2 regions of the Clostridium sp. BNL1100 genome follow, and region 2 is predicted to be linked to the other one. Evidence: predicted binding sites of a transcription regulator. Region 2 holds the regulator's gene; the other holds the start of a gene.

Region 1 (5,807 bases), 750 kb from region 2:
TTTGGTTCTTACATCTTTAGGGAGAATTTCTTTAAAAGCTTCATACCTTAGTATTTCAGACTTTATCATGTTTTTTATAAATTCTTTATTCACACAAATCACTCCTTTCTGGCAAAATCTATACAAAGAACTTCCGATTCAAACTTGGCTGCCCCCACAGAATATTTCCTCATTACATTGGGAATCGGTATATTTCGTTTAAAATTTCCGATTTTAATTATAATATCTGTTCCTGATTCAAGAAGTTCAAAATCCTGTTTGCTTGTAAAAGGTACATAAACCTTTAACCTATAGCCTTTGTCGGTTTTTTCAAAGGTCTCGCTCTCTACCTTCCTGCTGACCTCAAATATGTTTTTGTCTTGCAGGGAATCCTTCACTATCCTATTAAGTCCCTCTATCCCATTTATGTCTACCTCATACCATTTAATTTTATAGGTTGGGATATTGTAAAAAGCAGCCTCAAGCTCATTGAGATAATTTTCTTGAATTAGCTTCCATCTATCAAAGAATTTGTTATCTATATCCTCAGGAATTATACGGTTAACGTACAAGCCGTCAACATTAAAGTTGTACAAGTTCATGTACATATAATTTCTCTTTGTTTCCTCTACTACCATTTTTTCAGGAATTGTAACGAGCCTGATACTACATACATCCCGGTCCTTCAGCAGTCCCTGTAACTCTCCTAATTTTACGTAAAGCTTTTCAATATCATTCATGGCCTTCGAATCAGGCATATCAAGCTTGAATGCTGCCTTTGAAATAGGTCTTAAAACCTTCATTGCCACCTTGCCTATCGGGAACAGCTTTTCCATATACCACGAAAACAGTTCCGGGAATTTTAAAAGTGACAGGGTTTCTCCGGTTGGAGCACAATCCACTATAATCAAGTCATAATCCCCGGTGTCATACACTTCCTTGATACGAAGCAGTGAAAACAACTCTTCGATGCCCGGAAATACTACAATATCCTCAAAAGTCTCAGTATCTTTCTCACTCTTAAATGTCATCATATTTTTAAACGTAGCCGAAATATGCTCATAGTGCCTATTCATTTCATAATTTGAGTCGATTTCCAAGCAATCGAGGTTTTCCATGATTTCAACCGGGTCTTCTCTCACTTCCGTCATAAATATGTCACTGAGGTTGTGTGCCATGTCAGTACTCACAAGAAGGGTTTTCTTTCCGGCTCCCGCAGCCTTTACCGCATGTGCTGCTGCAGTGCTTGTTTTTCCAACCCCTCCCTTGCCTGTAAAAATAATTATTCTACCCATATTCATACCTCCTATATTTCTTATTATGAATTATTCTTATTGCGAAGTATTTATTTAAAAAATAGTCTTGCAGTTCACCTTAACAATAAGGATTCCGCAAGTAACTTTATAAAAAGCTTTGACTATTCAATTATTATTCGTTTAACTCTTTTTTCTGTCTTATCATTATGCCCGGCAGGTGATTTGTCGTTCTTCAATACCGAAGCTACCTTTCTGAAAATACTCAATGCTGCTTTTTTTTCATCATCAGACAGTGTTTTAACTACCTCTTCAAAATAGTGAGATATCGTTCTTTTTTCCTGCTCTATAAAATCCTCTGCCTCTTTTGTAAGAACGATATTGACAACTCTTCTGTCCTCCTTGTCCCGCAGTCTCTCTACCATGAGCTTTTTTTCAAGCCTGGCTATTACACCTGTGGCAGTATTGAGTGGTGCACTTATATATTCAGCGATTTCAGTCATGTTAGCTTTTTTGTTTCTATATAGAAGCAGCAGGGCAAGTATCTCATTTTTCGAGTAATCCAAAAAAACGCTACTCCACTTATCGGGAAAAAACAAAAACTTCAGTCCGTCAATATATTCAAAAATTATTGTCTCAAGTCCCAATTCTTTTTTACTTGTCATAAAAGTCTCCTATATACTTCTTTCAACGAAGTATATTATTATTCTATCCCCGAAGTATTTTATTGTCAATATGAATAGAAAATAAATTTTAATATTTAAATTAGTCCTAAACAAAAACCCGGTGGCCTACGCCTCCGGGTTTTTATCTATTTATTAAATAAATAATTTATAAATTAAGCCTTCAATCTAGCTTCAAGATCAGCAAGCTGCTTCTTCAATTCAGCAGGAACCTTATTTATGTCATAAGTCTCATAGTGAGCTTTGATTGACTCAACTTCGTTGAGCCATTCGTCCTTCTTAACCTTGAGAAGTTCTTTCATGTCTTCAGCTGAAACGTTCAGACCTTCAACATCGATAGCGTCTTCAGTAGGCATGTAGCCGATTTCAGTCTTAACAGCCTTACCTTCGCCTGATACTCTTTCACAAATCCACTTGAGAACACGGCTGTTTTCACCATATCCTGGCCACAACCATTTTCCGTTCTCATCTTTACGGAACCAGTTAACATAGAATATCTTTGGAAGCTTATCTTCTGTGCTAGCTGCACCAACATCCAACCAGTGTTGTAAATAGTCATTTACATTGTAGCCGATGAATGGAAGCATTGCGAATGGGTCACGACGAACCTGTCCGATTTTGTCGGAGATAGCTGCTGCAGTGATTTCTGAACCCATGATTGAACCAAGGAATACACCATGGTTCCAGTTAAAGCTTTCGTGTACCAATGGAATAGTACTTGGACGACGTCCACCTATCAATATAGCTGATATTGGCACTCCTGCAGGATCTTCCCACTCAGAAGCTACAACAGGGCACTGATTTGCAGGTGCTGTGAAACGAGCATTTGGATGAGCTGCTGGAGTTTCTGAACCTGGAGCCCAATCTTTTCCGTGCCAATCAATTAAGTGAGCAGGAGCATCTACTCCCATACCTTCCCACCAAATATCTCCATCGTCAGTTACACCAACGTTAGTGAAGATAGTGTTCTTTTCAATGCTGTGCATAGCATTTGGATTTGAATCCATTGATGTACCAGGAGCAACACCGAAGAAGCCTGCTTCAGGATTGATAGCATACAATCTTCCGTCTTTTCCGAACTTCATCCAAGCTATATCATCACCGATTGTTTCAACTTTCCATCCTGGAATTGTAGGAACAAGCATAGCCAGGTTAGTCTTACCGCAAGCACTTGGGAAAGCACCGCAGATATATTTAACATTACCCTTAGGATCAGTAAGCTTGAGGATAAGCATATGCTCAGCCAGCCAGCCTTCTTCACGTGCAATAACTGATGCTATACGAAGAGCGAAACACTTCTTACCAAGCAAAGCGTTTCCGCCGTATCCTGAACCGAAGGACCAGATAGTCTTTTCTTCTGGGAAATGGCTGATGTATTTCTTTTCGATTGGAGCGCAAGGCCATTTTGTATCTTTTTCGCCTTCTGCTAAAGGAGCTCCTACTGAGTGCAAGCAAGGTACGAATTCTCCGTTACCGAGTGTTTCCAATACTTTTGTTCCTATACGAGTCATTATTCTCATGTTAACAACAACGTATGGGCTGTCAGTAAGTTCAACACCGATTTTTGATATTGGTGAACCTATAGGTCCCATTGAGAAAGGAATTACATACATTGTTCTTCCCTTCATGCAACCTTTGTAAAGTTCCTTCATAGTATCTTTCAATTCATCAGGATTAATCCAGTTGTTAGTTGGTCCAGCTTCTTCTTTTGACTTTGAAGCAATATATGTTCTGTTCTCAACACGGGCAACGTCAGAAGGATCACTGTTGAAAGAGTAACATCCAGGACGTTTTTCAGGATTTAAAGGTTTAGCCAATCCAGAATCCACCATCTCTTTTAAAAGACGATCGTTTTCTTCCTGAGAACCATCACACCAGTAAATCTGGTCTGGTTGACACATGTCGGCAATTTCTTTAACCCAAGCTTCTAATTTCTTGTTTGTAGTCATTATAATTCTCCCTTCAATTTATAAAAAATATACTGCTATCAATGAGTAGTATTTGTGATTAACACGGTACTATTCAGTATTTCAGGTAAGCAAATTATTTGATAATTTTTTCACTAACAATCTTAACATACAGTAGTATAAATTTCAACATATGTTTTTGTCACATTTTTATTTTTTCATGGAAATATGCAACTTTTAAATTTAAATACTTCATGTATATATATTCATACATAAGTATAATTATATATTTTTTGGTTTTTGCGTCAGTAAATTCAAGGCCTGCAGCTAATATATATATGTTTTTAATTACATACAATGTAATTTACTGGTTTCTAAAACGAAGTGTTTCAACTGTACATATTGCATGACACACCTGGCTAAAGTGGTTATTTTTAGTTAATAGGTTTAGCAATATTGCTAGTATTAGCATATTCTGAAATATAATACCCAAGTTATTGAAAGGTGGAGTGCTTTTTGTGTGCAAAAATTATTAACTATTATGCCTGCGCAAACTCATCGAAGGGATTTGTAAATTACTTGGACGATAATATTAATTATCTGGACAGACTTTTTATTCTTAAAGGAGGTCCTGCTACCGGGAAATCTACCCTTATGAAAAGGCTCGGCAAGGAGTGGTACAACAGAGGTTTTGACGTAGAGTACATTCATTCCCCTTGCGACAATAGCTCTGTAGATGGTATTATTCTTCCTTCCTTGGGAATAGGCGTTGTAGACGGAACATTTCCTCACGTGGTAGAACCTAGAGCCCCGGGGGCAATTGAAGAGTACATAAACCTTGGAACTGCTTGGGACAGCAAAAAGTTAATTCCTCTAAAAGACGAGATTCTTAAAATTAATAAACAAATAGCCATGTGTTATGAAAGTGCCTATAAGCTCTTCTCACAGGCCCTAAATGTTCACGATGAGTGGGAAAAGATATACATTTCAAATATTGACTTTAACAAAATGAATGAAATTACTCAAGAGACTATCAATACAATAATCGGTAATAACTTTCAAGACAAACAGGCCAGTGTTAAGAACAGATTCTTCGGAGGTGCTACCCCTAAAGGGTCTGTAGATTTCGTTATGGATCTTACCTCCGATATGTCAAACAGATATTTTATTAAGGGCAGACCCGGCTCGGGAAAATCCACGATGCTGAAAAAAATTGCCCAATCCGCTCAGGACAGAGGATTTGATGTAGAGATATATCACTGTGGCTTTGATCCTGACAGTCTTGATATGGTTATTATCAGAGAATTGTCCGCAGCTGTATTTGACAGTACTGCTCCTCATGAGTATTTTCCTTCCAAGGATACCGATAGAATCATTGATGTGTACTCCTATGCCATTAAACCAGGAACTGATGAGGAGTTTAAGACACAGCTTGAGGATATCGCCTCCGGCTACAAAGGGATAATCCGCGAAGGTACGCACTATCTTTCCAAAGCTAAAGATCTTAACGATGACCTTGAAAACATATACATAGATGCAATTGATTATGACATAGTTGATAAAATCAATCATGATTTAAGGCTTAAAATAGACGATTACTTTTTCAGTATGGCATAAGATAATAGATAAGGCACCCGGCTGATATTTCACACTTACACAGGCCGGGTGCCTCTATTTTAAAGTTCCAGCAAAAACTGATAGATTTTATCCAAAACTGTAGGAATATTTTCATGTCCGTAATCAGGATAAATCAGCATTTGTTTTTTGGAAGTTATTTTATTATAAGCGGAGAACTGTGTTGAAGGCGGACATATATTATCCATCAGTCCCACACCCATCAAGACCTCCCCTTTTATATGTTTGACAAGGTATTGTAAATCTATATACCCCAGCTTCTCGAACACTTCATCTTCCCTCTCATGAAGTGGGTCAAAGAATCGGAAATAATCCCTGATATCGTTGTAGGCATCCTTTGCCAGATCCAT
Region 2 (5,807 bases):
GACTGTCCTCCGTGATATTCCTCTTGAAATTATGCCGGGGGTTGAAAAACTTGTTCCAATCGTAGAATCCTTCAAGCTGGCAGGAAAAACATTTCAGCCTGAGCCCAGTGTTGTCGATGTAAACGGTGTGAAAATAGGCGGTAAGGAATTGGTTCTCATGGCTGGTCCATGTGCGGTAGAAAGCCGTGAACAGATAATAGAAGCAGCACAGGCAGTCAAAAGGTCCGGTGCCCAGTTTCTAAGAGGAGGAGCTTTTAAGCCAAGAACTTCTCCATATGCTTTTCAGGGTCTTGAAGAAGAAGGATTGAAGCTGCTCAAAGAAGCAAAGGATGCAACTGGCTTGCAAATAATCACAGAAGTAACCAGCGATAAGGCAGTAGAGTTGTCTATACCATATGTGGATATGTTTCAGGTGGGGGCGCGTAATGTACAAAACTTCCAGCTTCTGAAAGAAATAGGAAAATCCATGAAGCCGGTACTTCTGAAAAGAGGATCTGCAACCACTATTGACGAATGGCTTAACGCTGCTGAATATATAATGAGTGAAGGCAATTACAATGTTGTCCTTTGTGAAAGAGGTATCAGAACCTTTGAAACAGCTACAAGGAACACACTTGATTTAAGTGCTGTCCCTGTAGTTAAAAATATGAGTCATCTGCCTGTAATCGTTGACCCCAGCCATGCTGCCGGAAAGTCAAAATATGTAATTCCGCTATCCAGAGCTGCTATAGCAGCAGGTGCCGACGGCCTTATAGTTGAAGTACACCCGAACCCAATGTGTGCTTTATCTGATGCAGCACAGCAGTTAAAGCCATCCGAATTTGATTCACTTTGCAAAGACATAAGTAAGCTTGCACCAATCCTGGAGAGAGAGTTTAACTATGGATGTTAAAAGTATATCTATTATTGGCCTCGGACTTATTGGTGGTTCATTAGCCAAGGCGTTCAGGCACGAGTTTACGGATTTAAAAATATATGCAGTTGACAACTGTACTGAGTCCCTTAGAGTGGCTGAAAAAGAAGGAGTTTTAAACAAGGGTTTTAATAATTGCTGTGAAGAGATTTGGAATTCTGATATCATTTTCATTTGTACTCCGGTCAGCAAAACCATAGAATATGTAAATGAATTATCCTCTAAAATAAAAAAAGGCAGCATTTTGACGGATGTAGCCAGTACCAAGGGAGAATTGTTCAATTACATTGATGGACTTGCAAACCCTCCCCTATTTGTAGGAGGACACCCTATGGCCGGAACAGAAAAATCAGGCTATATAAATTCAATTGCTCATATGTTTGAAAATGCCTACTATGTTCTGACACCGACAAAGAGTTCCAGTGAAGATGCCATAAGCACATTGGAAAAATTTCTTAGGATGATAGGAGCCCTACCTATAGTGGTTTCCTCCCGAGAGCACGATACAGTCACAGGATGCATAAGCCATGTACCTCATATCATAGCTTCCGCATTGGTGTCTCTTGCTAAAAATAATGAAAATAGTCAAGGCCTAGTAAAGCTTCTTGCGGCAGGAGGGTTCAAGGATATTACCAGAATTGCATCTTCAAATCCTTCCATGTGGGAGGACGTGGTTATAAGCAATGGGCCTGTTGTTGTAAAGCTTTTAGAGGATTTTAAACTTATAGTTAACGATATGATAGACAATATCAAATCAAGTGAAAATAAAGAAATATATAGTTTTTTTGATAATGCTAAAGCCTTCAGGGATGGTTTTTCCAATACTGCTACTGGGTTGCTCCCAAAAAACTTCGAGCTGATTGTAGATGTTACAGATGAGCCCGGAATTATTGGTAAAATAGCAACTCTGCTGGGCAATAGCGGAATAAACATTAAAAATATAAATGTATCCAACAGCCGTGAGTATGAGCAGGGATGCCTTAAAATCACCCTATCTGATCAGGCAAACACGGATAAAGCTTTTGAAATCCTAAAAGCTTCTTCATACATGGTATTCAGAAAAGATTAGATGTTTTAGGACACACAAAAGCCGGCATATTAAAAATGCCGGCTTTCTTATTATTCTCTTTCAAACTTGTCATTGAGTTTATATCCAAGCACCATAAGGCTGTCACTCAGATGTACGTTTTCCACTATTACATCGTATGGAATTTTTAAATCCATAGGTGAGAAGTTCCACAATCCCTTTACCCCCAACCGAGCAACTCTGTCAGCAACGGTGGCTGTCTCCCTGTACGGAACACAAAGCATTGCAATATCAACAGGGTTATGTAGTATAAACTCCTCAAGTAAATCAAGATTCATAACCTCAAGATTTTTGAGTTTTTTCCCTATTACTTCAGGATTAACATCGAAAATTCCGATTACTTTGAATCCTCTTTTTATAAAGTTTTCATAATTGGATAATGCCTGTCCCATATTTCCGGCACCAATTATAATACAATAAAATGTCTTGTTAATACCCAGTATATTACCTATCTCATTATATAAAGACTCTACATTGTATCCATATCCCTGCTGTCCGAAACCGCCAAAGCAATTTAAGTCCTGTCTTATCTGGGAAGCAGTTATTCCCATACGGCTACTTAGCTCTTTAGAAGACACTCTCTTAATACCAAGTTCAAGTAAATAATTCAAGTATCTATGATAACGGGGAAGTCTTTTTATTACAGCCATGGAAATTTTCTTTGAAGCCATTAAAATCTTCACCTCATAATTATTAGTGTTCGTATTATATCATCTTTGTTATTTTATTGTCAATATCAAGGCTCTACCCTCTGTTGCTACATTTCTCCTTAGTTATTTTACCATATTATTCAGGCTTTATACTTATTTATATACTTGTTGATTATAGAAAATAGGTTAGTGTCATACTGTTAATTGTGATAAAATAGTACTTGTGTCATTTACAAAAGATTTTTAAAGGAGAAATTTTAATGAAGGTTTTGCACTTAATTGGCGGAGGGGATGTTGGAGGCGCTAAAGTACATGTCCTGTCACTTGTAAAGGAACTTACTTCCCATATAGATGTTACTCTTCTTAGTCTAAGACCTGGAGCCTTTGCAGATGAAGCCCGTGCAATGGGAATAAACGTAAAAGTTATAAAGTCCTCAAATATAATTACAGATATACGTAACGCAATACAGTTTGTAAAAAAGAATAACTTTGATATTATTCATTCACATGGTGCCAAGGCAAATATTTTTGCCTACGCTATTAAAAAAGCCTGCCATATACCGGTAATAACAACAATGCACAGCGACTATAAACTTGATTATCTCCAAAGTCTGCCTAAAAGGCTTTCTATAGGGTTATTCAATTCATGGGTACTTCACAGTCTGGATTATTATATTGTAGTTACCTCTGCTTTCAGAAAAATGCTTATAGACAGAGGATTTGACACAAATTCAATATATACAATTCTTAACGGAATAGATTTTGATAAAAAGCTCAATGACTATTCAAGGGAAGAATTTGCTTTAAAATTCGGAATTCAATTAAATAAAAACGATATACTTGTAGGAATAGCTGCTAGATTGACCCCTGTTAAGGGCATAAGTACTCTTTTGGAGGCAGCAAAGCTGGTTGTTGAGAAGAATCCTAACGTAAAATTCCTTATAGGGGGAGACGGAGAAGATTATAAGTCTCTTACCACCCGATGTCATCAACTGGGTCTGGAAAACAATGTATTTTTTCTCGGTTGGCTCAATGACCCCTACGAATTAATGAGTATCATTGACATAAGTGTATTAACCTCTATAAGTGAGGGTTTTCCATATTCTATTTTAGAGGGCGCTCGCTTTTCCAAGGCTACTGTAAGCAGCAGGGTTGGAGGAATTCCTGACCTTATAGATTCCTCAGTGAATGGTTACCTTTTTGAACCACTTGATTATAATACTCTTGCCGAATATCTTCTGGAGCTGTCATTAGACCATGAAAGACGAATAGAATTCGGAAAAAGGATTTATGAAAAGGCATATAAGAACTTCTCTCTGGATGCCATGTGCAAAACTCAGCTTGAAATCTATACAGAGATACAAAATGACGTTTTAAATAAGTCCAAGGGAAAAAAATATGACGTAATCGTGTCAGGTTACTATGGTTTTGGCAATATTGGGGATGATGCAATGCTCAGGTCAATTGTTGACAATCTCAAAGAACAAAAGCCCGGCATATCTATCCTTGCCCTCTCCAGGAATCCTGTAGAAACTGCCCGCAATTATGGGGTAAGCGCCATAAACAGGAAGAATATGTTCAAGGTCTATTCATCAATGAAAAAGGCTAAACTTTTTGTATACGGCGGAGGTAATATAATTCAGGATAGTACAAGCTCACGCTCCCTGATGTTTTATCTCGGAACAGCATGGCTTGCAAAAAAGCTAAAGCTAAAAATAATGTTTTACGCAAATGGGATTGGCCCAATAAATAAATCAGGTAATACAGAACATTCTCGTAAAATATTGAATATGGCTGATGTAATTACTGTAAGAGAAAGATTTTCATTGAATGAACTTAAAAAAATGGGTATTACGGGGCCTAAAATTGCTTTGACGGCTGATGCGGCTTTTGCCGTCAATATTAACCCTGATGAACTTAATGACAGCCGCAATTTTTCGGGGTTGTCCCCTGATAAAAAATATGCAGGGTTCTCAGTACGAAGATGTCCCGGTTTGGAAGAACAACAGCATGTTAAATATGAGCAGGCTATTGCAGAAGCTGCAGATTACGTTTTTAACAAATATGGCCTTGAACCTGTATTTATCCCAATGGAATACAATGTTGACATATTGACTATTAAAAACATAATCGCAAAAATGAAAACTAAAAATTATATTATAAGCAATAATCACACTGTTCCTGAAACATTCTCCGTAATACATAAAATGGACATCATGGTGTCCATGAGGCTTCATGCTTTAATTTTTGCGGCTTATTTGAAAGTCCCCTTTATGGGAATCAGTTATCAGCCAAAGGTTGACGGCTTTTTGGAATATATTAATCAACCATCTGCCGGAAATGTCAAGGAAATCACTTTTGAACGTTTGCGCTCAAAAATTGATAATGTCCTGCAGAATCGTGAACCGATTAAGGCTGTTTTGGAAAGCTCCGTGGAAGGCCTTATAAGTAAAGCCCGTGAGAACTCACACTACGCAATTGAATTAATTTCTGATTAAAAAGATACTTAAAAACACGCAGATCAAATTGGCTGCGTGTTTTTTTAATGGTTTTTATGCTTCCAGCTGCTCTGTAACCTCAGACCACACTTCATACAACTCTTCAAGCTTATGCTGTGCCTGCTGCTGTTCCTCATTCAAATCCAGAAGCTTCTCATGGTCGGTGGCAAACCTGACCATCTCTTCTTCTAACTCTTTCAAACGGGTTTCAGTTTTCTCTATTGCCTTTTCAGTGTCGGAAAGCTGTTTCTCAAGCTTACGTATCCTGCTACGTTCTTCTTTTGTAGCAATATGGCTCTGTTTTGCCTCTGAAATTACAGGCTGCTCTTTTCGTACCGAAGCAACATTCTTTTTGTAATGTTCGGTAAAATAAGTATAGTTTCCAAAACAGTCTATTGCAGGAGTTGTCCCTATATCAATAATTCTTGTGGCCAGTTTGTCTATAAAATATCTGTCATGGGAAACAACCAAAAGAGTTCCCTCATAGCTACTTAGGGCATCCTCTAAGATTTCCCTTGAATTTATATCCAGATGGTTTGTAGGCTCATCAAGGATTATAAAGTTGGAATCCGAGAAAATCAACTTGAGCATTGCAACCCTGCTCTTTTCACCGCCACTTAGAACGGATATCTTCTTGAACACATCTTCACCTGTGAACA

What was found. The regulator Rex, encoded in region 2, represses fermentation and respiration genes when NADH is low (regulators of the CRP and FNR family bind a similar motif). The targets are predictions, from matches to a motif close to ATTGTTAANNNNTTAACAAT.
Region 1: a site for Rex is predicted at 3,962-3,981, ahead of CLO1100_RS01075 (phosphoenolpyruvate carboxykinase (GTP)). Genes of this name have one in related genera too.

Annotation. Positions count from the first base shown of each region.
Region 1 is NC_016791.1:235,657-241,463, reverse strand. Features, by position in the region: gene CLO1100_RS01090 (hypothetical protein) at 1-93, opposite strand, end outside; gene CLO1100_RS01085 (ArsA family ATPase) at 99-1,274, opposite strand; gene CLO1100_RS01080 (MarR family transcriptional regulator) at 1,397-1,897, opposite strand; gene CLO1100_RS01075 (phosphoenolpyruvate carboxykinase (GTP)) at 2,071-3,864, opposite strand; gene CLO1100_RS01070 (PRK06851 family protein) at 4,339-5,439, shown strand; gene CLO1100_RS01065 (acetylxylan esterase) at 5,499-5,807, opposite strand, start outside.
Region 2 is NC_016791.1:4,104,150-4,109,956, forward strand. Features, by position in the region: gene aroF (3-deoxy-7-phosphoheptulonate synthase) at 1-892, shown strand, start outside; gene CLO1100_RS17525 (prephenate dehydrogenase) at 882-1,982, shown strand; gene CLO1100_RS17530 (redox-sensing transcriptional repressor Rex) at 2,033-2,671, opposite strand; gene csaB (polysaccharide pyruvyl transferase CsaB) at 2,911-5,148, shown strand; gene CLO1100_RS17540 (ABC-F family ATP-binding cassette domain-containing protein) at 5,203-5,807, opposite strand, start outside.